Regions from separate parts of the Paenibacillus sp. JT22N1 genome, predicted to be linked through region 2. Evidence: riboswitches for the same ligand, from Rfam matches in the RefSeq annotation. Region 2 holds a riboswitch; each other region holds the start of a gene.
The links. Region 2 has a riboswitch for cobalamin ahead of AC58UU_RS09930 (ABC transporter substrate-binding protein). Riboswitches for the same ligand answer to the same signal wherever they lie in the genome.

Region 1 (8,135 bases), on a different contig from region 2:
TTTTCTCGCCTTTATATTCAGGAAAAAAGGCAAGATTCCGCTCTCCGCCTACAAGTACTTCACTTTCATTAATCCATTTGATATATAAAGGGAGCAGGCTCCCTATACCGTTATCGCCGATACCAATCACTTTCACACTTCTACTCATTCGTATGTCAACTCTCCATTCTCGCTTCGCTTCACTATCGCCGATTTCCCTAAGAGTTCGGCTTTCATCGAAATGATCACTGTTTCTATGAAATCAAACCCGTCTCTCGCAACCTCTTCTAGTCCAGCTAAGTTGCAGCGCTCGCATAACCGCTCAAAATAACGCAAATTTCCCGTAGATGCCATTAAATCTCCAACCTGCGAGGCTGTGTTGGCACCTCTGATTTCTTCAACAAGCGCATCGGACGCTTCCGATTCGATCGCGACTTGCGCAAGAAACCCAAAATCAACCGGAGCGCTCTTCGAATGCACCATCATCACACCTTGTGCCACCTTAGAGAACTTGCCCATCATGCCGACCAACGTCACCTTACGAATGCCTTGTCTTTGGGCTTGTATCAGAGCAAACCCGACGAAATCGCCCATCTCGATAAAAGCTTCCTCCGGAAGCGCGGGATACATGCCAATCCCGAATATTTCCGTCCGGCCGCCGGTCGAGAGCACCAGATGCTTGCAGCCGCATTTCACGGCTACGCGAATCGCTTGTGCGACACTGGCCTTGTAGGCCGCACTCGAAAATGGCACCACCGTGCCACGGGTGCCGAGAATCGAGATGCCGCCGAGGATGCCAAGACGCCCATTCAGCGTCTTCTTGGCGATTTCTTCGCCGGCGGGCACAGATACGAGTACGTCTACACCGTGCACGATCTCGTAATGGTCAAGCACTTCCTGCACGGTTTCGCGGATCATTTTCCGCGGAACCGGGTTGATCGCCGCTTGACCGATCTCTATCGGCAGGCCGGGCTTCGTCACGCGCCCGACGCCAATGCCTCCATCGATGCCAACGCCAGGCTCGGCACGGAAGCTTACGCGCACGATGATCTCCGCACCGTGTGTCGCATCGGGATCATCGCCGCCGTCCTTGATGAGGGCGGCTTCGCCCCACAGCTGCGTGAATGCGCAGCTGTGCAGGGCAAACTCAACTGTCTCCCCGATGGGGATACGGATGTGCACGTGCGTTTGTGGCGCTTGCTCGATGAGCGCCACTAGAGCTGCTTTGGCTCCTGCGGTTGCGCAGGAGCCGGTGGTGTAGCCGTGGCGCAGGGGCTTGCCCGGTACTTCCTCCATAGGCGCTACTCCTTACGCGCCGCCATAATCGACAGCGCGTTGACTGCTGCAACGGCAACGGGACTGCCGCCTTTGCGGCCAATGTTCGTGATGAACGGGATGTCCAGCTTGGCCAGTTCATCCTTCGATTCCGCTGCGGAAACGAATCCAACAGGCACACCGACGATCAGCCCCGGCTTCGCGATTCCTTCTTTGACGAGTCGAATCAGCTCCAGCAACGCTGTCGGTGCGTTCCCGATGGCATAAATAGCTCCATCCGCTTCCTTAATCGCTTTGCGAATGGAAATAATCGCCCGTGTCGTGTTCAGACGCTTGGCTTCCTCCATGACATCCTTATCCGAGATATACACTCTAACATCGCCGCCGAATTGCTCAATACGCGGCTTACTAATGCCGACTTGTACCATCTGAACGTCGGCCACAACGATTTTGCCAGCTCGAATGGCAGCAATACCCGCTTCGATTGCTCTCGGATGAAAGACAAGACTGCGTCCTAATTCAAAATCCGCTGAGGCATGAATCACACGCTGTACAACAGGGTATTGCTCCGGAGTAAATGTATGCTCGCCTAATTCTTCTGTAATCATCTCAAAGCTTTTCTCTTCAATTTCTTGCGGTTGTACCGTTAACGGTTTAAAATCCGTGTGAAAATCCATCGTATTTAGCCCTCCTTATGAATGCTATCGTTTATAAATTGAATAACGCCTTGAAAGTCAGAATAAAGCGTCCCATATTCAAGTTCCGGTCTACCTATGACAATACTCGGAATACCCATTTCCAGCGCTGCTTCGAGCTTCTCATCCACAGCACCGACTTTCCCGCTTTCTTTTGTTATCATCAAAGTAACTTTGTAATGGTCATAAAGAGCTTTATTTAACTCTTTGGAAAAAGGGCCTTGCATAGCCACAATATTTTTCTGCTCAATACCCAGTTCTTCGCATTTCTCCATATTATCTTGGCGTGGAAGCATCCGTGCAATGAGCCTCGTATCAGGAAGCCCAATCAGACGATCAGCAAAAATCTTCAACGTTTTGCTGCCGGTTGTCAGCATAATGCTGCCACGCTTCTCAGCCGCTAACTCTGCAGCTTGTTTATAATCTTCAACGGTCGTTACAAGTGTACTTTGCTCGATGGACAAGCTTTGACGTTCGAAACGCACATAAGGTACTGCTGCCAGTTTAGCAGCCGCCATCGCATTCTTCGACGCTTCCTCAGCAAAAGGGTGGGTCGCATCAACAACTACGCGAAAGCCCTTATCTTGAATTAACTGGTTCATATCTTCCGCGGTCAGGCGACCTATGAGTACCGGAAGCCCTTCCGCTTCCATGCTCTTCGCTGCGCTTTCGGTCACAACCGTTGTGAGTACAGCATAACCTGCTGCGCGAATTCCTAACGCCAGCTCCCTAGCGTCACTCGTACCTGCAAGAACAAGAATCATCGTTTGTCACCTCTTGAATGAGCATGGTCGTGATCATGGTCGTGATGATCGTGATCGTGGTCGTGTTTATGCTCATGGTCATGATGGTCGTGATCGTGGTCATGCTCGTGTTTATGATCGTGCTCATGTTCGTGATGATGATGATCGTCATGATCATGATGGTGATGATGATCGATATGCTTCATCGCCTCTAGACGATATTGGCACATGTCGCAGTTCATCTTCACTTCATCTTGAAGCGCTTCCTGCGCGCGTCCAATCAGAATCTCTTGAAGCAGCGGATGGAAGCCGAAATAAGGAGCCATCTGGAATTGTTTATCTGGATATGTTTCCCGATACCCTTGAACCATTTGTTCCATACGTTGAATCAAAACGCCTGTGAACAGGAAATACGGCAAAATGATTACCTTCTTCGCGCCGAGCAGCAAACAGCGCTCAATCCCAGCATCCATCAGAGGTGCTGTAACTCCGATAAAGGCCGTTTCTACCCATTTCACCTGAAGCTTCTCCCAAAATAAGCGTGAGATTTTAAACAGATCGCTATTTGCATCTGCATCACTGCTTCCACGCCCAACAATAAGTAAAGCTGTTTCACCTAAGTCCTCTTTCACTTGAACTCCGAGATCTTCTACCCTAGAGGATAAAATATCGAGAATTTGTTCATGAACCCCAATAGGTCTACCGTATGTAAATTTCACCAAAGGATATTTTAATTTCGCATCATCAATAGCAGATGGGATATGAATTTTCGCATGCCCAGCCGCAAATAAGATAATCGGAATGACCACAATATGAGTAGCCCCTAATTCTACACAGCGATCAATTCCTTGCATGATCGTTGGTTGAACAAATTCCAAGAAACAGGTCTCCACAATTTGCTCTTTCATCTTACTCGCTATTTCTGAAACAAAAAGGCGAACTTCCTCATTCCCGCCTTCTTCCCGACTCCCATGACCCACAAATAAAACAGCATTCATCCTTTATTTCCCCCTAATTCTAATCGCCGCAAATGGCATTTTCGATAACGAAACCTACCATTTCTTGATGGCGGTAGCCTTCAATTTCTTTGACACGCTTGAAAAATTTATGAAACCGCTCGTTCGGATGTCCTTCTTTTTGGTAACGTTCTACGATCCTGCCCACTAATTCGACAAGCTCCTCAGGATCAATTCCTTCTGCAACAGGCTGAGCCGCATGTGCATTTCGACCTACTGTTTTTCCGCCAAGAAATAGATCAAATTTCTCTTTGCGGTAGACGATGCCGATATCTTGCTGAACAGCCCCATAACAAGCCATGCCACACCCGTTGAACCCAATTTTCAACTCTTTAGGTACTTCTAGATTGCCAATCCGATGATGGATGGCTTCCGCATAAGGAATAGATTCACCTTTTTCCAAATTACAAAAGTCGCATGCTTTGATCTGGGCAACATCACCAATCGGTGATAATAATAAACCAAGTGCACTTAGTTCGGTTGTAATCTGTTTAGGGTTATTGGTTTGCACACGAACAATCAGTTGATGATGCGGTGAGTATTCAATATCTCCACGATCTCCAATAATCTCGCCTAACGCACACAGTTGGGCTGCTGTTAACTTTTTATTCGCGATACCTGGGCTTACTGCAAACTCAAAGATAGATTGGGTCGCAGTCAGCTTCTCATCAAATTCAAATGGCACCTCTTCATTCCCTTTGGATACTGATACTAGCTGCAAGGCTTCCATTGCAAGCTGTAAGGAGTTACTAGGCGACAAATTCGGCGATGACTTCAGCTGGGAAGGTTCTTTCATTTCTGTGACCTCATCATCTAAGAGTTCATCTTCTTCATCGAACTCCTCCATGGATTCATCCCAATCCTGCTCATCCAATTGTTCCAAAGCCCAGGGCTCAGCCTCGGATTTCAACCTTTGATGTGGTTTGAGCGGCTGTGTTTCAGCCCCTAATGTGTATTTCCGCTGATAACCGCGTGGTGTAATCATGAGACCGTCATACAGCTTGGTTGCGGAATTACCAATAATGATAGTCGTTAACATGCCAATATCATGATTCAGCATATCAGCAAGCGTCGTCACAACAACATGTTGACGATCTCGATACGCGCTTTTGACAATCCCAACAGGGGTTAAAGGAGAACGGTACTTTAGGAGGATGCGCTGAGTCTCAACAATCTGTCTGGTCCGTCTACCGCTTCGCGGGTTATATAGGGCAATAACGAAATCTGCCATCCCCGCTGCCTCCACCCGCTTCGCAATCAGCTCCCATGGCGTAAGATGATCACTTAAGCTGATTGTGCAAGAATCATGCATAATTGGCGCTCCTAACAGAGATCCAGCCGAATGAACAGCTGAAATGCCAGGAATCACTTCTACTTCAACGCCTTTCTCACGGGTCCAGCCTTGTTCCATCAATACCTCATAGATAAGACCGGCCATCCCATACACGCCGGCGTCTCCACTGGAAATAACGGCAACTTTCTTCCCCTGCTTCGCTTGCCGCACAGCCTCTTGCGCACGACTCACTTCTTCCGTCATGCCTGTTCGAACTACTTGCTGTTCGGTTAACAGACCTGCGATAAGATCCACATAGGTGTTATATCCGATGATAACTTCACTTTCCCCAATCGCTTCCCGTGCACGCTTCGTAATATGTTCAAAACTCCCCGGCCCAAAGCCGATAATGAGCAGTTTTCCTGACAATTTGTATCACCCTTCCCCATAATTACACAAACAAAAAAGCATCCCTAACATTAAGTCATGTTAGAAATGCTTGGTAAATTACTACAGTTAATAAAACCAGAAGTAACCGCTCTCTAACACTCCCTAATTCCTCGTAGGGTTATTGTGTTGTTGAATTAGGCAGGTCTCCTGACTTAATCATCCCCTTGCACCTTCCCAGGTTGTTACCCAGTGGCATGTTGCAAGGAGTTACCGTAATAAACGGCGATTTTTACAGTGGCGGGTCCGTGCCGGTATTTCACCGGTCTTCCCTTTTAACCATACACCCGAATGGATCTATGGCACCTAATTCCTATGATATGCAATTACGATCATCCTACCATCTATCGATAGGGTTGTCACGTATTTATTCATAGATGGCCTGGTAGAGTCCTTCCATCAAACTCTGGTAACTGCTTGGATTATAGGTCACTTCGGCAAAAGAAACTTGAATGACCTTGTTGATCGTTTTAACGATAAAAAAACTATCCTCCCCACGCTCCGGGTCAATATAGGTATAGCACTCTAAGTGACTGCTTCCCGTTTTTTGACGTAAAAATTCCGTTGCTTCCGCACTTAAATTCGCATATTTAGGCATAGTTAGGTTCCTTTCAATTAAACGAAGTGATGTTAACTATTATAGCGTATTTTTACCCTTTGATTCCTATCAAAACGAGAAAGTATTTCTTTAATTTTCAGAATTTTCGTACTATAATGAATCTATCAAGATAACGCTTTCATTATATGAAGGAGGAATTGATATGAGCAGTCATGAAACGAATGGATTGGTGTTTGTCTTTACTGGCACTAGCGGTTCTGGTCGTAAAACAATTGCCCATCACATTGCCAAAGAGCTTGGTTTCTCATCTGTCGTCTCCTACACAACTCGAACACCTAGACCCAAAGAAATCAACGGGAAGGATTATAATTTCATCTCACGCAAAGTGTTCATCGATAGTGACATTGCAGGTGAATTTTTTCAAACTGTTGAAATTAATGGGAATTTCTATGGTATTAAGAAAGCGGACATCGATGAAGCGCTTCGCAAAGACGGACTTATCTATGTCATTGTGAATCGTTATGCAGCTAATCGTTTCAAGTATACATTTGGAGAAAGAGCTATCCGCTTGTTCATCTATGTCAACAAACAAACCATCATGGAACGTATGCTTGCTCGAAATACGCCTACTGACGTCATTGACCACTACATGAATCACTACATAGAGGAAGTCTCCTACCGCAAGGATTGTGAGCATGTTTTTGAGAATATGAATTTACAAGAAACGATCGACAAGGTGAAGGCAACCATGCTCGCCCACATGGCAACTACAACTAGTTAAATGTGCTATTAACGCCAAGAGACCCGGTGATCGACATCACCGAGTCTCTTTTTTACGATCCAACATTCATTTTAATGGGGCTTTTTTCCTCTTCAAGGCCACGAATCCGCCTAATAATGAAATCGGTACGATGACGATAAAGCCAATCAACTCATACCATAACGGAATGCTATGATTGGTTAACATGGAATCAAATCCGATTGCAGCGCCGATGACACCAATAATGGCCGCATTGAAATATTCGGCACGCTTCGCAACCTTAGCGGCGATGTATCCGCCAAGAAACGACCAGAACAAACCAACTACCAAAAGCAAAAGTAATAGGCCTACATTCGAATATATAACATTTACATCCTGCTCATCCACCGGGCGATTAGCAAAATATATACCGCCAATTAACGCAGTCGATATCAAAGTCCCCAAGTTATCAACCGCTACACCAAGCAGTACACCCAGAAAATGAAATTTTCGTTCACTTTTTTGTTCAACCATAGATTCTTCTTCTCTCCTGATCACTTCGATCTACCAGCCTTATCCATAATACCATGTGGCCGCCTTAGTATCCAGTTCTTACCTTGGAGACCTTGCAGAGTTCGCTGTCTCTTCGGCAATCTTCTTCACGTAGTAATTGCGCTTTTCAAGAAATCGAGTCATATATTTTGCTAAAAACAAGTGATCGACAAGCTTCCCCAATCCTCCAAAAGGTGAGGTGTAATCGAACGTATCCACCATCAAAGTGCCTTGTTCTACAGCTACAAATTCATGTGTATGATGAAATCGCTTGAACGCCCCTCTTACCATTTCATCTACAAAGTAATGCGGCTTATCCATCTCAGTAATCTGGGCAGTCAATTGCTGCTTAATACCAAAATGGTAAGCTTCCCAAGTCACTGTTTCTCCACGCTCAATCAACCCCTGTGTCCTGCCTGCTATCGCTCTTTCCTTCGTATGGGAGGTTGATTCCTCATGGATATCTATACTCCTTGCCAAATCAAAACACACCTCGATAGGTGCATGAATAAGTAACTCCTGTCGTATAGTTGGCATGGCCCCCTCTACTTCCACCAAGTTTCTATCGGGTGATCCGCGGCGTTCACGATAACAGTTTGCCCTATTTTCGGTGTGACAATTGACACTTTGTTATCATGTGCGGCCCTTGTTGCACGCTCTACCGGATCTGTCCAGTCATGTAAGGTCAGCGTGAAAGCTCCCCAATGTATCGGTATCATCAGCTTCCCTTTCACATCCATATGGGCTTGAACCGTTTCTTCCGGCATCATATGAATATCAGACCAGCGATCATCGTATTGACCGCACTCCATCAGAGTAAGATCGAACGGACCATATTTAAGCCCAATTTTTTTGAA
Region 2 (8,135 bases):
CGTGCGGATTAACCGATTGGTAGGTCCGAATGATGCGGAGCTCTACGTGAAGCTTGAATACTTTAATCCAAGCGGCAGTGTAAAAGACCGCGCTGCGTTTAATTTAATCGAACAGGCGGAGAAAGATGGCCTGCTTCGTCCAGGCGCTACGATTATCGAGCCGACAAGCGGTAATACTGGCATTGGACTTGCCATGAATGCGGCAGCTAGAGGCTACAAGGCCATTCTAATCATGCCGGACAACATGACCAAAGAACGCATTAATCTGCTCAAGGCCTATGGTGCAGAGGTCGTACTCACTCCCGCCGCACTGCGGATGCCGGGAGCGATTGAGAAAGCGAAGGAGTTGCGGGATCAGATACCTGGCAGCTATATCCCGCAGCAGTTCGAGAACCCGGCGAATCCGAGCATTCATCGGACGACAACAGCTCCGGAAATTCTGGAGCAAATGGACGGGCGTCTGGATGCTTTCGTAGCAACTTCAGGCACGGGCGGAACGATCACCGGAACGGGTGAGGTGCTGCGGGAGAAGCTGCCGGATATCCAGATCTATGTGGTGGAGCCGAAGGGTTCCCCGGTTCTGTCTGGAGGAAGTCCAGGTCCGCATAAACTCGTTGGTACGAGTCCAGGCTTCGTACCGGCTATTCTGAACACAAACGTATACGATCAGATCGTGCAGGTATCTGACGAAGATGCAATTCGAACCATGAAAGATCTGGCCAGCAAGGAAGGCATTCTTGTGGGACCTTCGGCCGGGGCCTCGGTGTGGACAGGTATGCAGATAGCCCGTGAGCTAGGAGCGGGCAAGAGAGTGCTCTGTATTGCACCGGATACGGGCGAAAGATATTTGAGTATGGACATTTTTGATTAAATGCATAAGTAAGTTAGAAAATATAAGCGGCCCACCGGATCCATATGATTCGGATGGGCCGTTCTACATTATTTCTTAATATAAAAGATAATAAAAGAATATTGAATAAAAATTCATAATTGAGTATAATTATAAGTATAAGAAGGTTTGGGATGAAAGGTGGAAATACTGTGAAATTAGCCTACATTAATGCGCTTCCTGAAGAAGGTCAATTCCAGGAATTTATACAGACATATACAGAAGAATGCATAACATTTGGAGCTCAAGCGATTGTGGATTGGAACGATTTCCAATCGGAGCACGTTATCTCGGTTTATGATGAGAATAAGCTTGTCGGAATCGGTTGTATGGCGGGAGAATGTCATGTCCATGTACGCCCAACGTATGAGCATCGTGAAATTGGAACTATGATGAACAAATTGCTGCAAGCCGAATCGAAGGTTAGTTTGGTTCACGGACAATCCTGAAAATTACTGGTAGGCAGAGGCTACTCGGGAGATCCCAGTGGCCTTTTACTATTTGTGAGGTGGAAAATTCGGTTTTACAAAAATATTCCGTTCTAAAACAAGCTCAGTAATTGAATTTGGACAGCAATTCATTGTAAGATTAAAGGATGAACGAATCAGATTTCAGAAAGGTAGGTTTAACCATGGATGCTTTGAAGCTTAATATTCTCGAACTACTGAAGGAAGATGCCCGCAGGAGTGCGGACTTGATCGCCACTATGCTAGGAACGGCGGAGGCCGAGGTGGCGCGAGCGATAAGCGAGATGGAAGCGGATAAGGTCATCGTCAAATACGCGACAGTAGTTAACTGGAGTAAAGTGGATGACGAAAAGGTTACCGCCCTAATTGAAGTGCAAATTACGCCGGAACGCGGACACGGGTTTGATGCTATCGCGGAACGGATCTATTTATATCCAGAAGTCAAATCGGTTTATCTCATGTCTGGCGCTTATGATTTACTTGTGGAAATTGAGGGCAGTTCTCTCAAACAAGTCGCTTCTTTCGTGTCCAACAAGCTCTCGCCGATTGACCGTGTACTTTCAACAAAGACGAATTTTATATTAAAAAAATACAAACAAGACGGCATTATATTCGAGGATCAGGAAGACGATCACCGGATGCTCGTTTCGCCGTAAAGAAGAGGGAATGTCATGATCAAAGATGAGATAACGATCCAGCAGAACAAGGTAAAATCGATGCAGGACTACCTCGCTCCTGCCGTACGTGAAATGAAGCCTTCAGGTATTCGGAAGTTTTTTGATTTGGTGAGTAACAGTAAGGAAGATATTATTTCTCTTGGTGTAGGGGAACCGGATTTTTCAACACCTTGGCATGTCCGTGAAGCAGCTGTGCATTCTTTGGAACGCGGTAGAACGAAATACACGCCAAACTCAGGTATTCCTGAGCTTCGTGAAGCGATTGCCGATTACCTTCATACGTCGTTTAAAGTGAAATATGAGCCATCGAATGAAGTTCTTGTTACGGTAGGCGGCAGTGAAGCGATTGACTTAGCACTCCGAGCTTTGATAACGCCCGGCGATGAGATTCTTATCCCTGAACCTTGTTATATTTCTTATTCCCCAATTACGAGCATAAGCGGCGGTGTAGCTGTTGGGATAGAAACATTCGCGAAGGATCAGTTCAAGCTGACTGAGAAAGCACTTCGCGACGCGATTACGCCACGCTCCAAGATATTGATTCTCTGCTATCCTAGCAATCCAACAGGCGGTATTATGACCTATGAGGATTGGCTTCCGATTGCCAAAGTCATTGAAGAGAAGGATCTTATTGTCATTTCCGATGAAATATATGCGGAGCTGACTTATGGTCAGAAGCACGTGAGCTTCGCGGCTATTCCTGGTATGAAAGATCGGACAATCTTGGTTAGCGGTTTCTCCAAAGCTTTTGCCATGACAGGCTGGCGGATGGGTTATGCCTGCGGTCACCAGGAGCTGATTTCGGCGATGACCAAAATTCATCAATATACGGTGATGTGCGCACCGGTCATGGGTCAAGTTGCTGCTCACGAGGCGTTGACGAATGGGATGGAAGAAAAAGATCGGATGATCGAGTCCTATAACCAGCGCAGACGTCTCATTGTAAAAGGGTTCCGAGATATTGGTCTCGAATGCCATGAGCCGCAAGGCGCTTTCTATGCATTTCCAAGTATTGTCGCTACAGGATTAACTTCAGAAGAGTTTGCACAACGGCTATTATTTGAGTCAAAGGTTGCTGCCGTGCCTGGAGATGTGTTTGGTTTAGGTGGAGAAGGTTTCTTACGTTGTTCATATGCTTATAGTGTTTCTCAACTAAATGAAGCTTTAGAGAGAATTGGAAATTTTATGAGAAAATTGTAATGAATAACGTAAATAAATATGTTCATTATTGATGAAAACTGGTATTCTTGTAGTAAGGAGGGATGAGCATGGCTTTTATGGAATATCAACTATCAACCTATCAAAAACATTTTCAAATTCGTGAACAGGATTTCGGACAACGTTGGTTGACCAAGCGTGCGAAGAAGCAAAACTCCCTTACCTTATTAGAAGAAGAGATTCATTCTCTGCGACGCAGGTTAGAAAAGATGGTTTTTGATGGGGAAGAAATGACATCTGATTCCGTCGTTGAATTGAGCACAATCCTAGACCGAAAAATAAATGAATATATGCATAATGGGAAAAAAAGTCGGTGAAAACCGACTTTTCTCGCGATTATCGATGGATTCAGATAACAAACGGAGGTACGCTTACAACATGAAAGTGAAATGGCTGTTGGTTATGATGATGGGACTTATGGTGTTCCTTACGGGTTGCGGCGGACCGAAGCCGGATGTATCTATATTTATGATGGGCTCTAATGGTTTTCCAAGTGAAGCAGGGGACAAGCTGGAGATTTCCTTGAAGTCCAAGGTGGGCGAGGTTCCTACAGTCAAAGTCAATACATCCCCTATTTTTTCGTTGGAAAAAATGATTGTAGAACTGGCTGCAGGAGGCAATGGCATCTTCATTCTTGCGGAAGATCAATTCAAATCACTTAGTAATCAAGCGGGTTTCGTTTCTTTGGATGATACGATCAAACCGGAAGATTATCCGGATGGTGTTATTCAAATAACCGAAGAAGGCAAGCCTGCTGAAAAGCATCTATATGGTATTCCTCTTGCAGGAAACAAATGGATGAAAGAACAAGGTTTTGAAGGAAAAGGCTTGGTGGCTTTTATTCCTCAAAATGCTCCAAAGTTGAATGAGTCGAAACAAGTGCTCAAAGTAATTGCACAAAAGTAACAAGAAGTCTATAATCGACAAATAGATTGATAGTAAAATATGCAGCCATAGGTGCTGGTAAGCTCATTAAGAAGAGATTGCCACTTAAAAGGGAAGCCGGTTAAAGTCCGGCACGGTCCCGCCACTGTAATCCAGGCATGAGTTGCCGGGAGAGTCAGGATACCTGCCCATGGTGCCGTTTACGACATCCTTCGAGGAAAAGGATCGCGTTAAATCAGGAAGCAACCTGCGGGTTGCTGAGCGCCGCGATTTATCGTCCCCTTTGTTCCTTCGAGAACAAAGGGGCTTTTTTGTTAGGGTCAATCGAAATAAATTGTTCAGAGAGAGGGTTTGCTAGATGAAAAGGAATTCAGTAAAAAAAGCATTTATTCTTACAGTAGCGCTAGTAACAGCAATTAGTCTCGCAGCTTGCGGTAAAAAGGAAACGGAAATTTCTAATCCGTCTAAGCTTGGCGGGGAAGGGACGAAAGCTCCTGCTGCAACGACGACACCATCAACAGCAGCCAAAAAGACGGTCTACCCTTTGAAAATAAAGGATGCTACGGGCAAGGAGTTTACTTTTGATAAAGCGCCTGAGCGTATTGCATCCGTCTCCCCGGCAGAGACTGAAGCCCTTTTTGCAATTGGGCTGGAGGCTAATATAGTTGGTGTATCTGATTTTGATGATTATCCAGAAGCGGCTAAAACAAAACCGAAACTTGGCAGCATAACGAAACCTAACCAAGAAGCGGTGATCGCAGCTAACGCGAATGTTGTATTCACTGGGGTTTCGATGAAACCCGATACGGTAGAAAAGCTGCGTACTTTGAATATTAACGTGTTTAAAGTGGAGCCGAAAACCTTGGATGATGCCATTGCTAACATTCAAACTTACGGATTGATTACAGATCATCAGGAGCAAGCGGAAAAAGTGGTTGCTAAGATGAAAGCGGACCGTCAAAAGGTTGTTAATGCAGTGAAAGACGTCAAGCAAGAGAACAAGAAAAAGGTATACATTGAATTTGCCCCAGGATGGACAGTGGGCAGTGGCGAATACATGGATGAATTGATCAAGCTTTCTGGCGGGATTAACGTCGCAGGAGACGGAAAAGGCTGGTATCAAATCAGTGAAGAGAAAATCATTCAACAAAACCCAGGTGTAATTCTGTTCGCCAATGGGGTTGTCGATAGTAAGAGCAAGAAACCACTTGATGAAATTATACGTACGCGAAGCGGTTGGGATGCCATTGATGCCGTGAAGAACAAGCAGGTGATTGGCCTCGACCAGAACATGCTCAGCCGTCCTGGTCCAAGACTGACCGATGGATTGCTTGAAATGGCGAAAGGCATTTATCCCGAACTGGTGAAATAAAATGAAAAGAAAATTAATGCTATGGGGAGGAGTAGGGGTTATACTCCTTCTTCTTTCTATTGTGGCGAGCTTATCGCTTGGCACTGCTAATCTCCCCGTTCTGCAAATTGCCAGTATTCTCGCCAAGCATATCCCTTGGCTGGGAGATCACATCGATGCCACCTGGCCGCAGTCGTCGGAACAAATCATTAATAAAGTACGATTTCCTCGTGTATTACTGGGAATTCTTGTAGGGGCCTCACTCTCTATTGCAGGGGCAGCTTTTCAAGGTGTGCTGCGCAATCCGCTTGCGGATCCTTATGCACTCGGTGTATCCTCGGGGGCTTCTGTAGGAGCCGCATTTTTAATCTATTTTGGACTGCAAGTGGCGTGGTTTGGGCAATGGTCGATCCCTATTGTTGCCTTCGTAACGGGACTTATTTCTTTATTTCTAGTTCTAAAGCTGGCCCAGATCGAAGGGAAGCTGAAGATGGAGACGCTTATTTTATCAGGCGTGGTCATGCAGGCATTTCTAGGGGCTATTGTATCCTTTATGGTGTCTATTTCCAATCAAGTCATTAATGAAATCATTTTCTGGCTAATGGGCAGCTTGGCAATGCGAGGTTGGTCGTATACCTATATCATTTCACCCTATTTAATTATCGGTTTTGTCGTGCTGCTTAGCTATGCAAGGTCGTTAAATTTACTGGCTCTGGGTGAGCGGCAGGCGTCACATCTCGGTGTGAGTGTAGAACGTACAAAGCTGATTGTGCTAATTGTGGCTACATTCCTAACTGCCGCTGCGGTCTCGGTTGCCGGTGTAATCGGTTTTGTAGGGCTCATCGTGCCACATTTAGTGCGATTATTGGTAGGTCCGGATTATCGGTTGATTATTCCATTGTCCGCAATTGGTGGCGGCGTTTATGTCCTCTGGGCAGATACACTTGCCCGTACCCTGCTGAGTCCAACCGAAATTCCACTTGGGGTTATCACGGCATTTCTGGGTGCGCCATTTTTTGCTTATTTGCTCCACAAGGATAAGAAAACGTTAAGAGGTTGATCAAGATGATTAAAGTGGAGCACCTTTCCCAAAGCTTTAAGGAACAGCAAGTGCTGGAGAACATCAGCTTTGAGATCAAGCAGGGTGAATTTTTTGGCATTATTGGGCCAAACGGCAGCGGTAAGTCGACGTTACTCCGTCTAATATCAGGGATTGATCCTGTTAAAAACGGAAGTGTTGACCTGGGTGGCCGATTAGTATCCTCCTATTCACGAAAAGAGCTGGCTAGATGGCTTGCTGTCCTCCAGCAGGATGCGCTGCCTCCAGTAGGCTTTACGGTCCGTGAAGTGGTGGAAATGGGCCGATATCCTTTTCAGAATTGGCTTGGTGAGGAGCCGGCTGATGCGGAAGGTTTAATTGATGGGATTGTCCGGAAGCTGCACTTGGAACCGCTGATTGATCGAACAATCGAGCGCCTCAGCGGCGGTGAAAGGCAGCGTGTCGCTCTTGCTAAAGTGATGGCGCAGCAGCCGCGGCTGCTTATGCTGGATGAACCAACAACGTTCTTGGATATCGGATATCAAGTACAGATGATGGACTACATCAAGGAATGGCAGCTAGAATCCGAGTTGACGGTTGTAGCTGTCCTGCATGACTTGAATTTGGCTGCGCAGTACTGCACGCGTTTAATGGTTATACATAATGGCGAGCTTGCAGCGATAGGAACACCTGATGAAATCATTACCAGCGGATTAATCAGCGAAGTGTATGGAACAGAACCGATTGTCCTGCAGCACCCCGTTAACGATGCGCCGCAAATTTTATTACAGCCAGGAAAATAGTTGAGCTATCGGAGGACACAATCATGAATAAGTTGCAAGAGATTATAGATAGCATTAAGCCTATTTATCAAGAGGTAGTGAACCAAGCAAATGAGCATTTAAATCAGTTGACGAAACCACAGGGAAGCCTCGGGAAACTGGAAGATATTGCGCGTCAGGTTGCTGGAATTACGGGCGAAGTGATGCCGATTTTTGAGAAAAAAGCGGTTATCGTAATGGCCGGGGATCACGGCGTATGTGAAGAAGGAATTAGTGCATTTCCGGCGGAAGTAACGCCTCAAATGGTGCTTAATTTCCTTTATGGCGGGGCTGCAGTCAACGTTCTTGCCAGACATGCCGGCGCTGAAGTTGTCTGTGTCGATATGGGGGTTAATGCTGACCTGGAGCATCCTAATCTCGTTTCTCGTAAAGTAAGAAAAGGGACACGTAATATGGCGCGTGAAGCGGCACTAACGTTGGATGAGACTGTGCAGGCAATACAAGCTGGTGTAGAAGTTGTAGATGAATTGGTGGGAAAGGGCTATCGACTCTTTGCTATGGGAGATATGGGGATTGGCAATACAACGGCAAGCGCTGCGATTCTATGCGCTTTGACGGGCTTGGATGCCAGCATAGCAGTTGGCCGCGGAACGGGCATTGATGATGGCAAATGGTTGCATAAAGTGTCTGTTGTGAATAAGGCGCTGGATGTGAATGGGCTTTGTGTGGATGAGGTGAATAGATCAAGCGCTGAGTATGCGCTCGATGTGTTAATGAAGGTCGGCGGATTGGAGATCGCTGGACTTGTTGGCGTGATTCTCGGCGCA
Region 3 (8,135 bases), on a different contig from region 2:
CTCGCAATAATACGAACGAATAATTTTCCAATTAGCAGAAGACCAGTTGAAGTAACGGACAACTTCCAGTTAATAAATGTAAATGTCGCCACCTCATGAATATCAGGCAAGGCTGCTTGCAAAGGACGGATCTCTACGACTAATGCGGGTACACTACTTACAAAAAAAAGACATGCAGCACCGATGATAGTTACATAATATTTGATTGGAATGCGAGCGTAGCCTACCGTCCACAGGGCCATCCAAAACGCTATAAGTACCTGGACCGCAGGATGCGTAAGATAAGAAAATATCAGCATGGTAACTGCAAAACCGCACTTCCACATCGGTGATAGGGGGCGTAAGGCATTTTTATAGGAGAGTGAATCGATCTGTTTCATCATTGATTTTTGGATTTAGACGCTTTCCCTTTGAAAAAGCCAAAAGCAAACCCTATGAAGCCAGCGCCAATGGCTGCTTGTAAGGCGAATAGCATACTTTCCGTCTCAGCTGGGAGCTCAAATAAAGAAGAGAACCATGGCGTATAGGAAGGTTGAATACTCTGAATTAATTGTTCAGCGGCGTTATCAGCTCCACCAAATTCACCTTGTACGAAAATAAGGGGCAAGACTGCTAATAATACAACGGCAATCAGCATGAGGGTATTTGCAGTTCGAGTTTTCATAGTTCAGAAGCTCCTTTCATTTTATGTTGTAGAATGGATAGCTCTTTAGGGCTGTAAGATTGTAACCAATTCCATATTAAGACGGTTAAAATGCCTTCACTAATGGCAAGAGGGATTTGCGTAATGGCAAAAATGCCGCCGAATTTCAAGAAGGATGCTATAAATCCACCTTGTTCAGCTGGGAATGCAAGAGCTAATTGGACAGAAGTAACAATGTATGTGGATAAGTCGGCAAGAGCAGCCGCCAAAAATATCGACCATTTTTGTTTGCCGGTTGTTTTCATCATGGACTTATATATGAAGTAACCAACTACTGGACCGGAGAGGGCCATGGAGAAAGCATTTGCTCCGAGTGTAGTAAGTCCTCCATGAGCAAGTAAAACCGCTTGAAACAACAATACAATCGACCCTAGGACGCTCATAGGGAGCGGTCCGAACATTACAGCTCCTAAACCTGTACCTGTTGGGTGAGAGCTGCTTCCGGTTACAGAAGGGATCTTCAATGCCGACAGTACGAAGGTGAATGCGCCAGCAAGGCCGAGCATAATTTTGAGCTCTGGATGTTCTTTTGTAATTTTGATAAGTGCTCGGACACCTAGAAAGAAGAACGGAAGGAAGGCTGCCCACCAAAATATTGCCCAACCTACGGGGAGAAATCCTTCCATAATGTGCATGCCGTAGACGGTTTGCGGTTCATTAATGAATAGATAGAGGGCTAACCCTATAACCACTAGTAAGAAGCTAGTGACCTTGGTCTTTCGTGTTTTTGTTTGCATGTTTTTTTAATTCCTCCTAAATTGAAGTTTGAGTAACGAACAAAAAAGACCAATCCTGATGGATTGGTCGTGGGTACGTACGAATAAACGACAAATATAAGCTAGATGTCGAGAGACTTGACGTACACCGCTCCTTTCCGCGAAGGTTTCTGGGTGCATAAATGAAGGTAGGTCTCCTGGCTCTCGGATCATCGTATTCTTTCAGCCTTCCCTGAATATGCATCAAGTGACATGATAGAAAGAAACTCCCCGAATACAGTGGCGGGACCGCTCGGGATTTGCACCCGATTCCCTGTTACCCCTTGGTTGCTACGCAAGGGCACCTCATTTATTCGAAAAAATATGTAATTGAAAAGAGTATAACATAATATGAAAGATTCGTAGCATAGAGAATTTTTAATTTTAACAAATGTAGATAAACAAAAAAAGATCGCGATTTCTCGCGATCCTTTGCCGTGCATGAACGTCCCAGGAGGGATTCGAACCCCCCGACCGCACGCTTAGAAGTCTGGAAACATTTAAATGTCTTTCGGTCCTTAGAGAAGCTCGTAGAGGCCTTGAAATACGTTCCTTGTTGACATGTAGTTGTTCTGCCTAGAGGTATGCACGAAATATTCTCGGTTGGCTCGGTTGTCCTGTTGTTGTCCTAGCTATCTAGAAATCGTTTTCGCCCAGCACTTTTATCTGGGCTTTTTGTCATCTAGATATTCACGGAATGGACACAAATGACGGGAATCGCAAGATGTATTTCGCGCAATTAAATTGCGATGTTAAAATCCGAACGTAAAAATTGGAGGGAGGTAACTCAGATGCAAAATCTGATTCGGGAGACTGAGTTTTACCAAGTTATAGGTGTTTCAAAACAAACTTTAAGCAAGTGGATGAAGGAGGGATTACCTTACTTAAAAGTGGTCAGTGGCATGGTGTTTTTTGATCAGTCAGAGGCTACAGAATGGGTTCAGCAAAACAAAAGGAACGAGGATCATATAACTTTCCAGGAATCCGCGGCGATGGAGAGATCAGTGTTATAGCCGATGACAGAGGGATTATATAAAGGAGGCTCTAATCATCGATAGACGATCTTTCCACGTGTGCTTTTTCCAAGGTACCATAACAACAGGCGCGATTTCTGATACGCTTGTGTAAACAGGCATCGTAAGAACGGGTGTAAGGCCAAGCACTGCTAGATCCCCTTTAAATACAGGTGTGAGACTGGCGATTCGAACTTGTGTATGGTTATCTATGGAGGTATCATAACGCTCCAACTTCGTCTGTTTCACCAGCTGCATATATTCGATCAGATCAGGCTCGGAGCTCTTAGGCTTATTCACGTTAGTACCTTACCCCGATACTAGTGGATTGTGATTATTAAACTCAATGTCGGGGCTGCCGGTAAGATCTTCATTGCTCCCACTATTTTTTCCCAAAACGGCAGGAACTATCATTCAAAGCTCTCTTCATGAAGATTTTTTAATTTCTTTTTCGATACTCACCTGGCGGATACCCCGTAAACTTCTTAAAGTTCCGGATAAAAGAGTTAACACTGAGGTACCCTACTCGCTGCGCCACTTCGTTTACCTTCAATTCTGATGTCTCCAGCAGCTCGGCTGCTTTTTTCATTCGATAGGTTTGCACATAATCACTAAAATTCATTCCCATCTTTTCTTTGAAATAAGTGGATAAATAGGACGACGTTATTTTCAGATGATCAGAGATGATATCTAATGAGATATCGTCACCATAATGGTTGTGAATGTAGGTCAGAACGAAGTCGCATATCGGATCTGTTTGATCCTTTTTATGGTCGTATAGGATACAGGCCGCTGCCACAAGCTGCTCCAGATATCGATCAAACGCCTCTAAGGTATAACAATCATGGGGCTTCTCATCCTGTATGGTTTCTAACAGACGATCCCGTTCAGCAGGCGAGAAGTTTTTCAACAATTGCTGGGAAAAGGTTTGGGCAAATCGAACGAAATACTCAACGGATGCTTCCTTTTTTTCCAGTAAAGCAAGCATCTTTCTGCCTATTCGCAATAACTCCTTCTCGTTCCCGGCATCCATATGTGCTTGGAGCTCGTTTCTTTCCCAATCCTCAGGTATATCTCCTGTTATTTTAGTGGAAAAAGGGATAATCTGGGCATCCTCTCCTAATTTCCTCGACTCCAGTAATCGTAAAATGTGTCCATAGGTTTCTGTAAAAGAGGTCGGGTCTGTTTGATGCGGACTGACTGCGATCGTGATCAAGCAGTATAGCTGATCCATATCGAATATTTTCCTCAACCGTTGTAGATGTTCTTCGATCTGGTTCGCCTCGTCACCCTTCGAGAAAATAAGGGTAAGGATTAAATTCTGCTCAATTTGAAAGGTTAACGAGTCGTTAAACGATTGCGAAATATGGGTATGGATCAGCTCTCTGATAAAGAAAGAAGCCTTCGGTATATGAATGTCGATTTGCTTTAGGTTATGGCTTCTAAAGATCAAATGAAAACCGATAAGAACAAACGGTGTGTCAAAAGCCATATGCATCTTCAAATCTTGCGTGTTGGTGTGAATTTGTTTGAGATGATTGATGTACGCGTAATTTTTCAGAAGCGAGTTCTTCCGAGTCAAGTCCTGTCGGATATCGTGATGAGCTTGCGAAATATCCTTAATCTTTTCGCTAATGAAATCGAATTCTCTGATGCTGCTGTTTGTAGGCATGGATACATGATGGTGTTGAATGGAGTCCAATATTTTGCGGATCGGATTGTTCAAGCGTTTCGTGAAAAAAATTGATGCTCCGAGACTAATTGCTATAGACAATAGGAGAAATCCAGCTAACAGCCAGTTCAAACGCACGATTTTTGCTTTGATTTGTGAAGAGGGAATAACACTGGTATACGTATATCCGGTTTCCTTGCCCACCTGATAGTACAAGTAATTTTTGCCTTGCTGGATATATCCGGTCTTCTGACCGGAGGCCAGTAAAGAAGAGGGAATTGCTGAATAATCCGAATCAGAGGCATAAATAGTCGTGCCCGTTTCATCGGAAATAAACAGCTTGCCGTCTTTGACCGGCTGATAAAAAGAAGCGAACATACTCCTGCTATTCAACAGAATGATCAAGGAAAATTGGGGATTGAATTGATTTTTGACCAACACTGGGATGAATTGACCTCTATAGATCTGCTGTCCGAAAGAGTTCATGAAAAATGCAGATTCGGGAAACAGCTTGAAGCTATATGGCTTTGCTAGCTCCTGAAGCCAAAAATCCTTGGTATACACCTTGTTCCCATAATAATTGACGAACATTTCCTCGAAAGTCCTTGTCCCTTCCTTTTCAATCACGATCGAATGATCACCCAGTAAGTAAATAATGTTATCGATCATTAAATAGGAGTCCGCTAACATGGATTGAAGCTCGTTTCGAATGCGGTATAGCAGCATAGAGTTGATCTGCCCCCCGGTCGAACCGTTCAATAGCTTCGCATTTTCATTGACGTGCAGGCTCATTCCGAACTTTTTGATCGATAATATATGATTTTCATAATCATTAACGGTGGTATTCAGGTTAGCCTGACTTGTGTTCACGATTTCATTTTGTATGTTGTTGAGAAAAAAAGAGTTGGACATAAAATTGAACGAAACCAGTATGACCACAATGATCATGAAGCTCATCATTAACTTTATAAATAAGCTGCTGTTTTTGTGTTTAAGATATGTTTGCTTGAACAGCATCATGTTCATCCCCTTTTTTTCCATAATCATAGCATATTCCTGTGAGTTTTAGAGTCACGGCAAGCTAGCCATTTTATCGAATGTTATCCGATCTTTAAGTTTTTCGGCTTACGGATAGCCTTCTAGAATGTTGAGCATTGTGATTACAGCCGGACCAAGTAAGATATGGTTACAAGGTTCGACAAACCGTTGTTAATGAAATTTGAAAAGCTAAGGGGAGATCAGAAAGCCTATGCAGGATACCATGGCGCAAAAAATGATCAAGCACAAATATTTACTTCTAATGTTTCTGCCGTGCTTGTTGTATTACATTTTATTTAAATATGTTCCCATGTTCGGAATCGTCATTTCTTTCAAAAACTACAATCCTTTTGTAGGCGTTATGGGGAGTGAATGGGTCGGATTCAAATATTATTTCATGTTTTTTAACAACCCGGATCTTTTAAAGCTTTTAAGAAACACCTTCTTGCTGGGAATGTATAAATTGATTTTTGGATTCCCCGCACCGATTGTTCTCGCGCTTCTGCTTAATGAATTGAAGAATATGATGTTAAAACGATTTGTGCAAACGATTAGCTATTTACCTCATTTTATCTCGAATGTCATAGTAGCCAGTATGGTTGTCATGTTCTTGTCTCCTTCAGGGGGCGTTGTCAACAAGCTCATTGAAGCACTCGATTTTGAAAAGATTAATTTTATGCTAATGCCGGATATGTTTCGTTCCGTGTATGTGCTTTCGGAAATCTGGCAGCATGTAGGATGGGAAACGATTCTATATTTGGCCGCACTAACTTCCATTGACCCGATGCTGTATGAAGCCTCTGAGATGGACGGCGCTTCGCGTCTGAGAAAGCTATGGCACATCACCATACCGGGAATTGCACCTACTATTGTTATTCTACTTATTCTGAATGTTGGCAAAGTGATTGAGATTGGCTTTGAGAAGGTTTTCCTGCTCTACAATCCAGCCACCTACGAGACCGCGGATATTCTAAGCACCTATGTTTACCGGGTCGGACTCATGCAGGGTAACTTTAGTTACGCTTCGGCTATTGATGTATTTACAGGGTTGGTCAGTTTAGTCTTTATTGTTTCAACAAACTATGCAAGCCGGAAGCTATCTGAAACAAGCTTATGGTGAAGGAGCTGTCTCATGAAATCAAGGATCTCTCTTTTTACGGTGATCAATGTTGTCGTTTTACTCGGTGTTGTTATTGTCACGCTGTATCCCTTCTTGTACATGATAGCCGTATCCTTAAGTAAGGATGTTTATGTGATGAAGGGCGAGATCTCATTTTTTCCAAAAGGGATTAATCTGGATATGTACAAATTTGTTTTGAATGACCCCCGTATTTTAACAGGTTATGTGAATACGCTGATCTATACGATTGTGGGGACCGCTCTCTCCTTAATGATTACTTCACTGGGAGCCTATTCGCTGTCCAAGAGAGAGATGCCCTTCTTCAAAGTCTTCACTTTAATGATCGTGTTCACCATGTTTTTCAACGGAGGCATGATTCCAACCTTTCTGGTCGTCAAATCCTACGGGTTGATGGATACGCTATGGGGGATGGTATTGCCGGCGGTCGTAAGTACCTGGAACCTGTTGATCATGAGAACGTTTTACAGCGGAGTTCCAGTAGAGCTGGAGGAATCCGGAAAGATCGATGGTTTAAATGAATTAGGCATTTTCTTTAGAATCGTCATGCCGCTGTCCAAGGCCATTTTTGCGACAATAGGACTTTTTTATGCCGTAGCCATGTGGAACAATTTCATGCTTCCCCTCTTATATTTACGTAATCCCGATCTATTTCCGTTGCAGGTTATTTTACGGAATATCGTCCTGGCAGGCCAATTAAATTTTTCGGATGCTATGGGGATAGGAGGCGATCAGGTCATTGTGGAAGAATCCTTAAAGTATGCCACGATAATGGTAGCTACCTTGCCTATTCTCGCCGTGTATCCATTCCTGCAAAAGTATTTCGTTAAGGGGGTGATGATCGGGGCGATCAAAGGATAAAGGATTTCTTATTTGGTCTACAGATGGATGACGTAGTAAAAAAGGAGCGGTTGCAGTGAAAAAAGGATTATTTCTATTCATGATGATCATGTTGAGTATGACATTAATTGCAGGCTGCAGTGAAAAGAAGCAAGAAGGCGGCCAAGCTGCGACAACTAATCCGGAGAAATCTGGAGCTTTGACGAAAAAGACGTTTACGATGTTAACCGATTCCCACCCCAGCTATCCTTACAATAAAGATTGGCCAGTCTGGAAGATGATCGAGGAGAAAACAGGGGCCACATTTAATGTGCAAACACCTTCCGGTAAGCTCGAGGATACGATTAACTTATCGATCGCCTCGGGAGATATGCCTGATCTGATGTTTATGTATGGAAGATCGCAGACTAATAAATTCGGACAACAGGGCGCTCTTGTCAACATTTTAGATTACAAGGCTGATATGCCGAATTTCACTAAATGGATGGAGAAATATCCGGAGATTGCGAAAGCGCAATTGGCGGCAGACGGGAACATGTACATGTTTCCCAATGAAGGGTTTGGCGAAGCAAACCGAATGATTTGGATGTATCGGCAGGATGTGTTCCAAAAGCATAACCTAACTGCTCCAACCAACTTCGATGAACTGTATACCGTGCTCAAAAAATTGAAAGAACTGTATCCGAAGAGCTATCCGTTCAGCTTCCGGCTTGGGAATAATCTGTTATTGCTTAAAGTGCTATCTGCTAACTTTCAAACCAACGAAGGCTTCTATCTCGACGGCCGAGACGTCAAATACGGTCCAACCGAGCAAAGCTATCAAAAGATGCTTGGATATTTAAATAAGTTTTACAAGGAAGGTCTTATGCCTCCAGATTGGTTAACCGTTGATGCAAAGAAATGGCAGGATCTGATGTCCACGGAGCAATCGTTCGTTACAGTTGACTATATTGGACGAATAGATTTCTTTAACGAC
Region 4 (8,135 bases), on a different contig from region 2:
ATCTCGGAACAACAGCTTGTCGAGGAACTTGACCGTATACATAGCCGCGGAATCACGTTAGTCATGGCCACCCATGATATGAACCTAGCTTACTCATGGGCTGATTGGATTCTAGTGATGGATCAAGGACAATGCGTCATGGAAGGCACGCCAGATGAAATATTCAATGATAGCAAGGCTATCAATATGCTTGGTCTTGATAGGCCCATGCTGCTAGATTTGTGGGAAGCATTGCCTGAAGCTAGTCGTCGGGGAGTCTCGGCACCAAGGAATGTGAAGGACTTTACAGCATTATTACAAAAAGTCTATTTATAATTATCATCAACGACTCTATATAAGTTAAAAGTGGCTGTCCCAACAGTGATAAATAGTTAGAGGGACAGCTTCTTCATGTATGCATGCATCTATTAATGGTAGCCCTCTCGTTCCGCTAATTCAATGTTTAGCTCTTTTCATCCACCTTAGTGGCTTGTCGTTCCATTATGAACATGTATGACAAATAAGCGCGAAAACCGCGCTTTCAGTGAGAGCTCGCCAAGGTCGACAGAGTCTGAGAAGCTGAATATCGACTTCTCAGCAGACCATCCTGCACGTCCGTGCCAAATAAGCTCTGAAAACGCGCTTATTCAGGAGCACCCGAACCAATAAGCGCGAAAACCGCGCTTTCAGCGAGAGCTCTGCGAGCCGACAGAGTCTGAGAAGCTGAAAATCGACTTCTCAGCAGACCATCCTGCGCGCCCGCGCTGAATAAGCGCGGAAAACGCGCTTATTCAGGAGCACCCGAACCAATAAGCGCGATAACCGCGCTTTCAGTGAGAGCTCGCCGAGTCGACAGAGTCTGAGATGCTGAATATCGACTTCTCAGCAGACCATCCTGCGCGTCCGTGCCAAATAAGCTCTGAAAACGTGCTTAATCTGGAGGGCACGAATAAATAAGGGGTAAGCTTTGCTCACCCCTTACCTAAAACATATAAATTCTGACCAAAGAGGACCTCCCCCTATTGGCGGAAGTCCTTATGGATACGTGCTTTAAGGTAGATATCCCAAAAGGTTTATAAACCATTTGGGATATCTACCTTTTCAAACTTTCATTATCTGATTATTTACTTTGTATGCGACTAATGCCCTTATTTCCTTTTCCGGTTGGCACAAAGCGTTCCTCAAAGCTATAAATCATATGTTCTTGGAGTGGTTTCCCCTCTAATAAATGCTCTCTAACAAGCCTTCTCCCAGTCTCTGGTGTCATTTCCTTGTACCAAATCCCTTGCGGATACACCGTAACAACACCTGCATCCTGACAGCGCCCATTACATCTAGTCCGAGTTGTATGTATTAGATGCTCGGCTCCGTGCTTCGAAATTTCATCTCGGATGGCTAGCGTTGTTTCATCTCCTGAATTTTTCAGACAAGATCCTCCGTTACAGATAAGTACATGATGTTGGACTGTTGATAGATCCCACGTACTCATAAGAACACCTCCCTATCTCCCGTAGGTATATAACTGTGCTGCTGAAATAGGCAGGTCTCCTGGCTTCAGGATCTTCATCAAACGTCAGCCTTCCCAATCGGTCGATCAGTGGCATAGAGACGTTGACTCCTCTGTTACAGTGGCGGGACCGCGTCGGCTTTGAACCGATCTTCCCTTTTAAGCTTACCCTGCGCTTGGATAGCGAGGTGCAAGCACCTATTTCGAATATGAAATTATGACCGAGTTTATTCAAATCATTTAAACTCAACCATCATCTTACCTCATAGTCTATTTACATACAAGGAAAAAGCCCCAACCAAATGGTAGGGACTTCATCGAAGCTGTATTTACGATTTCAAATCACACATTTAAACGGAAGGACGATTCGGTTGGTGATGTCCAGGTTCTGTTGAATCTAGATTCGACTGTATGCGAGAAGATTGCTTCGAATGATCGATTGTGCTCTGTATCCTCTGATCCATACTTTTACTTTTCTTTTTGCTCATGATGAGATTGATCCTCCTGTGAGTTGAAGTAATGATCACTTGATTAGTATGGAGAGATGCCGCACCAAATATGCTGTATAAAATACCCATAAAGGACGAAGGCAAAGGGAACACAAAAGCAAAAGCCTGTAAGGAAACCTCCCTACAGGCTCTTGATGGTGCCATTAGACTTTAGTGCTTCTTGTGCGGCAAATTACTGCCTGGCTGACCGTCACCTTGGGTCCTGAGATTCTTCGCGGCTTTCCTCTGCTTGTCGTGCAGCTTGCTAATGAAATGACTATCCATGAGCATTCGCCTCCTGAAGAAAGAATGGCACTACCTCTTTAGAATGTCACACAAGGTCTAAATTTAAACGCATGGCAAGATTAAGAATCGCGCCTCTTGCTTCTGCATCTGTTTTGACTTTTTCGTACAATTCTTCAAAATTAGTGCGGTTTTGAATAAATTCCGGTTCGGTTTTGATAGCCGTTTGTGTCCAGTTAATCAAGACATTCTCCGCTTGGGTAAGTTCATTGTAAGCACGATGTAGGCCGACACGCTCAATAATTTCTTCCATTTCTGCTTGCCCTACTTCTTTACCTTCTTCTTTTAATTCTGCAATACGTTTATCCGCTTGGTTACTGATTTGCAGAAAATGCTCTCTTGAGGCCAGATAATCAATTTGTGCTTTAGAGTGTTTCTTTTTCATTGTCATCACCTTTGTCATTTAGTAAGTAAGAATTGGGTTTATTGTATCAGGCCTGTCAACAAAACACAAAATCCGTCCGGATGACTGCGCCCATCCAGTTCTGGACAGACATTATCTACCTTGAGTTTGCATACCTTTTATCATCATGCTCTCTTTATAAGGAAAGGAAGGAACGTCTATGTGCGGAATAACGGGTTGGATAGATTGGCGGAAAGACTTGACCGGGTACCCGTCCATTCTAGAAAATATGACGGAAACGCTCCATTTGCGTGGACCTGATGCTTCTGGTACATGGATTTCACAGCATTGTGCCCTCGGCCATCGGCGTCTTAGTGTAATGGATCCAGAAAACGGCGCTCAGCCCATGGTACGGAAACAAGGAGACTACACGTATACGATCGTATATAATGGCGAACTCTATAACGCCCCTGAACTCAAAAAGGAGCTCGAACTTCGTGGACATCATTTCCGCACGACCTGTGATACAGAGGTGCTGCTTGTTGCCTTTATCGAGTGGGGGAGAGCTTGTGTAGATCGACTTAATGGCATTTTCGCTTTCGCGGCCTGGAATGATCAGGAACAATCCCTTTATTTGGTCAGAGATCGGCTTGGCGTAAAGCCGCTTTTTTATTCTCATCAAAATAGTGTGCTTCTATTCGGCTCTGAGCCGAAAGCCATTCTCGCTCACCCCGACTTCGAAGCAGAAGTTGGTGCGGAAGGCTTGGCCGAGATCTTCGCAGTAGGTCCAGCTCGCACACCTGGTCATGGGATTTATCGCAACATGTCTGAGCTCAAACCAGGACAATGCGCTGTATTTGACCGCAATGGCTTATCCATTCGTACCTATTGGAAGCTCGAAAGCCACCAGCACCCAGACGACATCGACGCTACGGCATTACAAGTTGGGCAACTTCTTAGAGACACCTCCCAGCGCCAACTTGTTTCTGATGTACCCATCTGTACTCTACTATCGGGTGGACTCGATTCTAGTGCGCTTACTGCACTTGCTTCTGCTCATTACAAGGAGAGCGGGCAAGGCGTTTTGCATACCTTTTCTGTTGATTACAAAGATAATGACAAGCATTTTAAAGCAAATGTATTTCAACCAAATTCAGATGCACCTTGGATCAAACGAATGACAGAGCATCTGGGGACAGAGCATCATTATATTGAATTCGACACACCTGAACTCGTGGAATCACTGAAAACAGCGGTATTTGCCCGCGATACACCAGGGATGGCTGATGTCGATGGGTCTCTTTATTTATTTTGCCGTGAGATCAAAAAAGAAGCAACGGTTGCCATTTCCGGCGAGGCTGCTGACGAAATATTCGGTGGATATCCTTGGTTCCACAACGAAGAAGCTTTGGCTGCGGGGACGTTCCCATGGTCCTTAAAACTGAACAATCGAGTCGACCTGCTGGCTCCCGATCTTGTGGATTGGATCAAACCAGTCGAATATGTGAGCAATCGGTATCAGCAAGCATTGAACGAAGTGCCGCGGTTAGCTGGAGAAACACAGCAGCAAAACCGTATGCGAGAAATGTCTTACTTAAACATTACCCGGTTCATGCCAACACTTTTGGATCGTAAGGATCGGATGAGTATGGCGGTCGGCCTTGAAGTCCGCGTCCCTTTCTGCGATCACCGTCTTGTCGAGTATGTTTGGAATATTCCCTGGGAAATCAAAACATCGGGTGATCGGGAGAAAGGTATTTTGCGCAAAGCACTCAGAGGCGTTCTACCTGACGATGTGCTAACTCGCAAGAAGAGTCCTTATCCAAAGACACACAACCCTAATTATTTAGCCGCTATGAGAAAATGGGTGCTGGAGATTCTGGATGATCCCAGCTCACCCTTGCTTCCCTTCATTGATGTTAAGAAAATCCGTGCACTTGCCAGCTCAGAGACGAATGATTTCGATCTCCCATGGTTTGGTCAGTTAATGACAGGTCCTCAACTATTCGCCTATTTGGCACAAGTGGATACTTGGTTACGTTCCTATAAAATTTCCATTCGATAAATGAATAAACCTGCTTCCCACCGATGAAGTGGAAAGCAGGTTTTCTTCATGATATTAGTCGTTCTGATCAGGAAGTCTATCCAAAAACATGCGTAAAGCTTTGGCTCGATGGCTTATCTCATTCTTCTCTTCCATTGTTAATTCAGCCATCGTTCTCCCAAGAGATGGGATATAAAACAACGGATCATAGCCGAAGCCGCTATCGCCACGTTCTTCCCCGATAATGTAACCACGGCAGGAGTCCTCAGCTTCAATCACTTCATTAGCTACAGGGTCGATGAGTGTAAGCGCACAAACATAGGAAGCTTCGCTTAGAAGCTTTGGGTGTTCTGCACTAGCAGGCAATCCTTCTACAGAACCTACCTCACTTAATTCTTGCAGCAGCTTAGCATTATTGTCTTCATCCGTAGCATTCTCTCCAGCGTACCTGGCTGAATAAACACCCGGTTCACCGTTCAAAGCCGCTACACACAAACCTGAATCATCGGCAAGAACCGGCACATGGAGATGTGCCGAAATAATCTGCGCTTTAATCCGTGCATTTTCTGCAAACGTCGTTCCGCTCTCCACGATTTCTGGAAGATCCGTATAGTCCGTTAAGCAGCGAACTTTGTAGCCTTTTGCTCCAAAAAGCTTCGCAAACTCTTTGACTTTACCCTCGTTACGTGTTGCAATGACGACGAAATTACTTTGTAGCAGCATGATGTACACCTCGAATGCGATCAGCGATCGGGCCTAATACTTTAGATTGCTCTTCAATCATCGTATGGATGCCTGTTTCAGCAAGAGCGAGCAGTTCATCCAGTTCATTACGGGAAAAAGGTGCATCCTCGCCTGTTCCTTGGATTTCTACGAATTGACCCTGCCCCGTCATCACGACGTTCATATCTACTTTAGCATGTGAATCTTCTTCATAATTCAGATCCAGCCGCGGTGTTTGGCCGATAACACCAACGCTCACAGAAGCCAGAAAGTCGTTAATCGGGAATTTGGCTAATTTTTTGTCTGTCGCCAGCTTATCGATGGCAAATGCCATAGCAACAAAAGCACCTGTAATTGACGTAGTACGAGTTCCGCCATCAGCTTGAATAACATCGCAATCCAGTGTAATAGATCTTTCGCCTAATGCTTCCAAATTCACCACGGAACGAAGCGCACGGCCTATAAGACGCTGAATCTCCATCGTACGTCCACCAAGCTTGCCTTTGGCAGCTTCACGCTGATTTCTAACCTGCGTAGCACGTGGTAGCATCGAATATTCGGCTGTTACCCATCCTTTCCCTTGACCTTTCATAAAAGGTGGGACTCGCTCTTCAATCGTCGCTGTACAAATCACTTTGGTATCCCCGACCTCAATAAGCACCGAGCCTTCCGCGTGTTTTATATAATGAGGGGTTATTTTCATTGGTCGCAGTTCTTGATTCGTTCTTCCGCCAATTCTCATAAATGTTGTTCTCCTCCTGTTGCTTCCATCAGAAGCTTGTTCCTACGCCCCATTGTAACAAAGTAGCCAGCGAAAAGCATCCCGAGCCAAAACAATGATGCCGAACATTGATTATAATGCTGAGAAAACCCCTATGCAAGCGGCTTGTCAAAGACAGCGCTTTTGCATAGAGGTCGTTAGAACCGGGAAAGCTTCTTAAAGCTTAGCCGGATTAATATGAGCTGTTTTAGTTACAGGCTTCACAGCACCATCCACTTTAATTTGGACTTGTTTAAAGCTTGTGTTCTCAGTCAATGAAAGAATAACAGACTGCATAGCTTCGGTGGATGCTTTCTGATCGGCGCCAAGGAATTTATTGGAGAAGTCAACGGTTATAACACCATCAGACGGCTTAATGCTCTTAACTTCCGTAGTAGCATTCAGTACAGCAGCCAGACCCTTCTTCTGATCAGGCCCTTTGATCAACTGTTCGACAACCGCTTTCGCGACATCATCTGTCCTTTTGACGAGCCTTGTAACAGGTACATAATATTTGTAATTTTGATCATTTTGATTCAAGAAATAGAGTGTAACCGGTGTGGATTGACCAAATTCAGCGTCCTCAGCCTTCTCAATGTTGATCCCCATAGAGCGAGCAAGAGGAATATCCAGCGGTGTCTTCCCTTTCGGCATCTCCTTAAGATCTTTCCCATCTACACGCAGCTGCACTTTCTCTACGGTTGGAAAGCTCGTCAGGTTCCAAGTGATAGCCTCCAAAATCTTTCTCTCATTCGGCCCATCGTAATTGAGGAACTCCTTAGAGAAATCAACAATGGCACGCTTGTCTGATGTAACATTCAAACTTACGACTTTCGTACCTTTAGGCAGCAGAGCTTGGAAACCAGATGGAAGCAGACTTGCAACCGGTCCTCCGTCCACCATATACTCGAGAGTCGTTTTGGCGACAGACACCGTTTTTGGTAATCCAAGACTAAGTGGAGCAACGAATCCTTTTGCATCTTTTACATAAACCGTCATCTGTGATGAATTGTCTTCGATCATATCGATCGTAACGGCTGCTGATGTCGTCTTCGCGTCAGCTTCCGCACCCGTTGTCGGAGGTGCATCGATGTCACTTTTCTTCCCAGTGCCCAGAACCGAACATCCCGTGGTCAGCAAGGCAATTACCCCCGCGATAGCGGCTGAACGAATCCAATGTTGATGTTTCATTAGCTTATTTCCTCCTCCAAGTTTTCGCAGAAGCCCGAAGCATCTGCCCTGTATTTTTATGGCCTGTACATTGCTTTTTCGTATTAATATGTATACGAGGCTTTGTCCGATTTATAACTACTTTTTGTCCCATTTCGAAAAAAACTCATGCACCAGGATTTAAAGCCTGCGGCGCCCTGTGGGACATTACAATAAGTCAAATCCTAGGAGTTAACTTCCTTCGGCATCTTATAAAGATATGCTATACTCAAAAATAAGAATTGACCTAATTTGGAGGCGCTTCAATGAGAACATTCCTTAAAGAAAAAGCAAACATTTTCAACGAATTCCGTGAAGAAGTTTTCAGTCACTATTCCCAAGCTGTCATCGAAGAAGCTGTTGCTCGCTTACTCGTCGAAATCAAAGGAATTAAGAAAATTCCCTATGAAATGATCACAACAACTCTACTAGGCGTATTAAGCAAAACAGAAACCTATAACGTTATGTCCACGCTCATGGAGCTCCAAAAGAAGGTCAAACATGATTCCGAGCTTCTAGCTAGTATGAAGGACCCAGCTTACAATGTTCATCGCACCATTGCTATGTCCATCTGTGGACTATATGGCAGCGGCGCGATTTCTCTTTTTGGATTCATGGACTGCAAATTCCGTTTCTTCTTTCCGACCAAACGTCCTAAATCCTTCATTTCCAAAGGGATCTGTGCCATTGTTGCCTCAACTGTCAGTTCAATCATTTCTGAAAATGTGAAAGAGGACTATACCGCGCGTAACCTGGCTCTGTTCGAGTCGAGAGGCGTG

Region 1: linked by a shared signal. The riboswitch ahead of cobJ (precorrin-3B C(17)-methyltransferase) and the one ahead of AC58UU_RS09930 (ABC transporter substrate-binding protein) in region 2 are both predicted to bind cobalamin.
Region 3: linked by a shared signal. The riboswitch ahead of AC58UU_RS15760 (energy-coupling factor ABC transporter permease) and the one ahead of AC58UU_RS09930 (ABC transporter substrate-binding protein) in region 2 are both predicted to bind cobalamin.
Region 4: linked by a shared signal. The riboswitch ahead of AC58UU_RS15780 ((2Fe-2S) ferredoxin domain-containing protein) and the one ahead of AC58UU_RS09930 (ABC transporter substrate-binding protein) in region 2 are both predicted to bind cobalamin.

What each region holds. Positions count from the first base shown of each region.
Region 1 is NZ_JCAUAW010000006.1:345,162-353,296, forward strand. It holds gene cbiE (precorrin-6y C5,15-methyltransferase (decarboxylating) subunit CbiE) at 1-148, opposite strand, end outside; gene AC58UU_RS14730 (cobalt-precorrin-5B (C(1))-methyltransferase) at 145-1,275, opposite strand; gene AC58UU_RS14735 (precorrin-8X methylmutase) at 1,281-1,931, opposite strand; gene cobK (precorrin-6A reductase) at 1,937-2,713, opposite strand; gene AC58UU_RS14745 (sirohydrochlorin chelatase) at 2,710-3,690, opposite strand; gene cobJ (precorrin-3B C(17)-methyltransferase) at 3,710-5,410, opposite strand; cobalamin riboswitch at 5,552-5,753, opposite strand; gene AC58UU_RS14755 (hypothetical protein) at 5,796-6,026, opposite strand; gene AC58UU_RS14760 (guanylate kinase) at 6,190-6,768, shown strand; gene AC58UU_RS14765 (hypothetical protein) at 6,835-7,260, opposite strand; gene AC58UU_RS14770 (SRPBCC family protein) at 7,339-7,815, opposite strand; gene AC58UU_RS14775 (MBL fold metallo-hydrolase) at 7,824-8,135, opposite strand, start outside.
Region 2 is NZ_JCAUAW010000004.1:168,202-176,336, forward strand. It holds gene cysK (cysteine synthase A) at 1-871, shown strand, start outside; gene AC58UU_RS09905 (hypothetical protein) at 1,042-1,338, shown strand; gene AC58UU_RS09910 (Lrp/AsnC family transcriptional regulator) at 1,521-2,012, shown strand; gene AC58UU_RS09915 (aminotransferase class I/II-fold pyridoxal phosphate-dependent enzyme) at 2,028-3,233, shown strand; gene AC58UU_RS09920 (aspartyl-phosphate phosphatase Spo0E family protein) at 3,302-3,568, shown strand; gene AC58UU_RS09925 (hypothetical protein) at 3,630-4,157, shown strand; cobalamin riboswitch at 4,190-4,342, shown strand; gene AC58UU_RS09930 (ABC transporter substrate-binding protein) at 4,495-5,508, shown strand; gene AC58UU_RS09935 (FecCD family ABC transporter permease) at 5,510-6,547, shown strand; gene AC58UU_RS09940 (ABC transporter ATP-binding protein) at 6,553-7,329, shown strand; gene cobT (nicotinate-nucleotide--dimethylbenzimidazole phosphoribosyltransferase) at 7,353-8,135, shown strand, end outside.
Region 3 is NZ_JCAUAW010000007.1:162,422-170,556, reverse strand. It holds gene cbiQ (cobalt ECF transporter T component CbiQ) at 1-383, opposite strand, end outside; gene AC58UU_RS15765 (energy-coupling factor ABC transporter substrate-binding protein) at 380-664, opposite strand; gene AC58UU_RS15760 (energy-coupling factor ABC transporter permease) at 661-1,440, opposite strand; cobalamin riboswitch at 1,589-1,782, opposite strand; gene AC58UU_RS15755 (helix-turn-helix transcriptional regulator) at 2,250-2,471, shown strand; gene AC58UU_RS15750 (hypothetical protein) at 2,487-2,771, opposite strand; gene AC58UU_RS15745 (helix-turn-helix transcriptional regulator) at 2,911-5,190, opposite strand; gene AC58UU_RS15740 (ABC transporter permease) at 5,393-6,301, shown strand; gene AC58UU_RS15735 (carbohydrate ABC transporter permease) at 6,314-7,180, shown strand; gene AC58UU_RS15730 (extracellular solute-binding protein) at 7,236-8,135, shown strand, end outside.
Region 4 is NZ_JCAUAW010000007.1:171,502-179,636, forward strand. It holds gene AC58UU_RS15775 (energy-coupling factor ABC transporter ATP-binding protein) at 1-315, shown strand, start outside; gene AC58UU_RS15780 ((2Fe-2S) ferredoxin domain-containing protein) at 1,100-1,468, opposite strand; cobalamin riboswitch at 1,501-1,703, opposite strand; gene AC58UU_RS15785 (hypothetical protein) at 1,837-1,974, opposite strand; gene AC58UU_RS15790 (DUF4023 family protein) at 2,146-2,259, opposite strand; gene AC58UU_RS15795 (hypothetical protein) at 2,306-2,662, opposite strand; gene asnB (asparagine synthase (glutamine-hydrolyzing)) at 2,841-4,685, shown strand; gene AC58UU_RS15805 (XTP/dITP diphosphatase) at 4,740-5,387, opposite strand; gene rph (ribonuclease PH) at 5,371-6,129, opposite strand; gene AC58UU_RS15815 (GerMN domain-containing protein) at 6,325-7,338, opposite strand; gene AC58UU_RS15820 (phosphatidylglycerophosphatase A family protein) at 7,623-8,135, shown strand, end outside.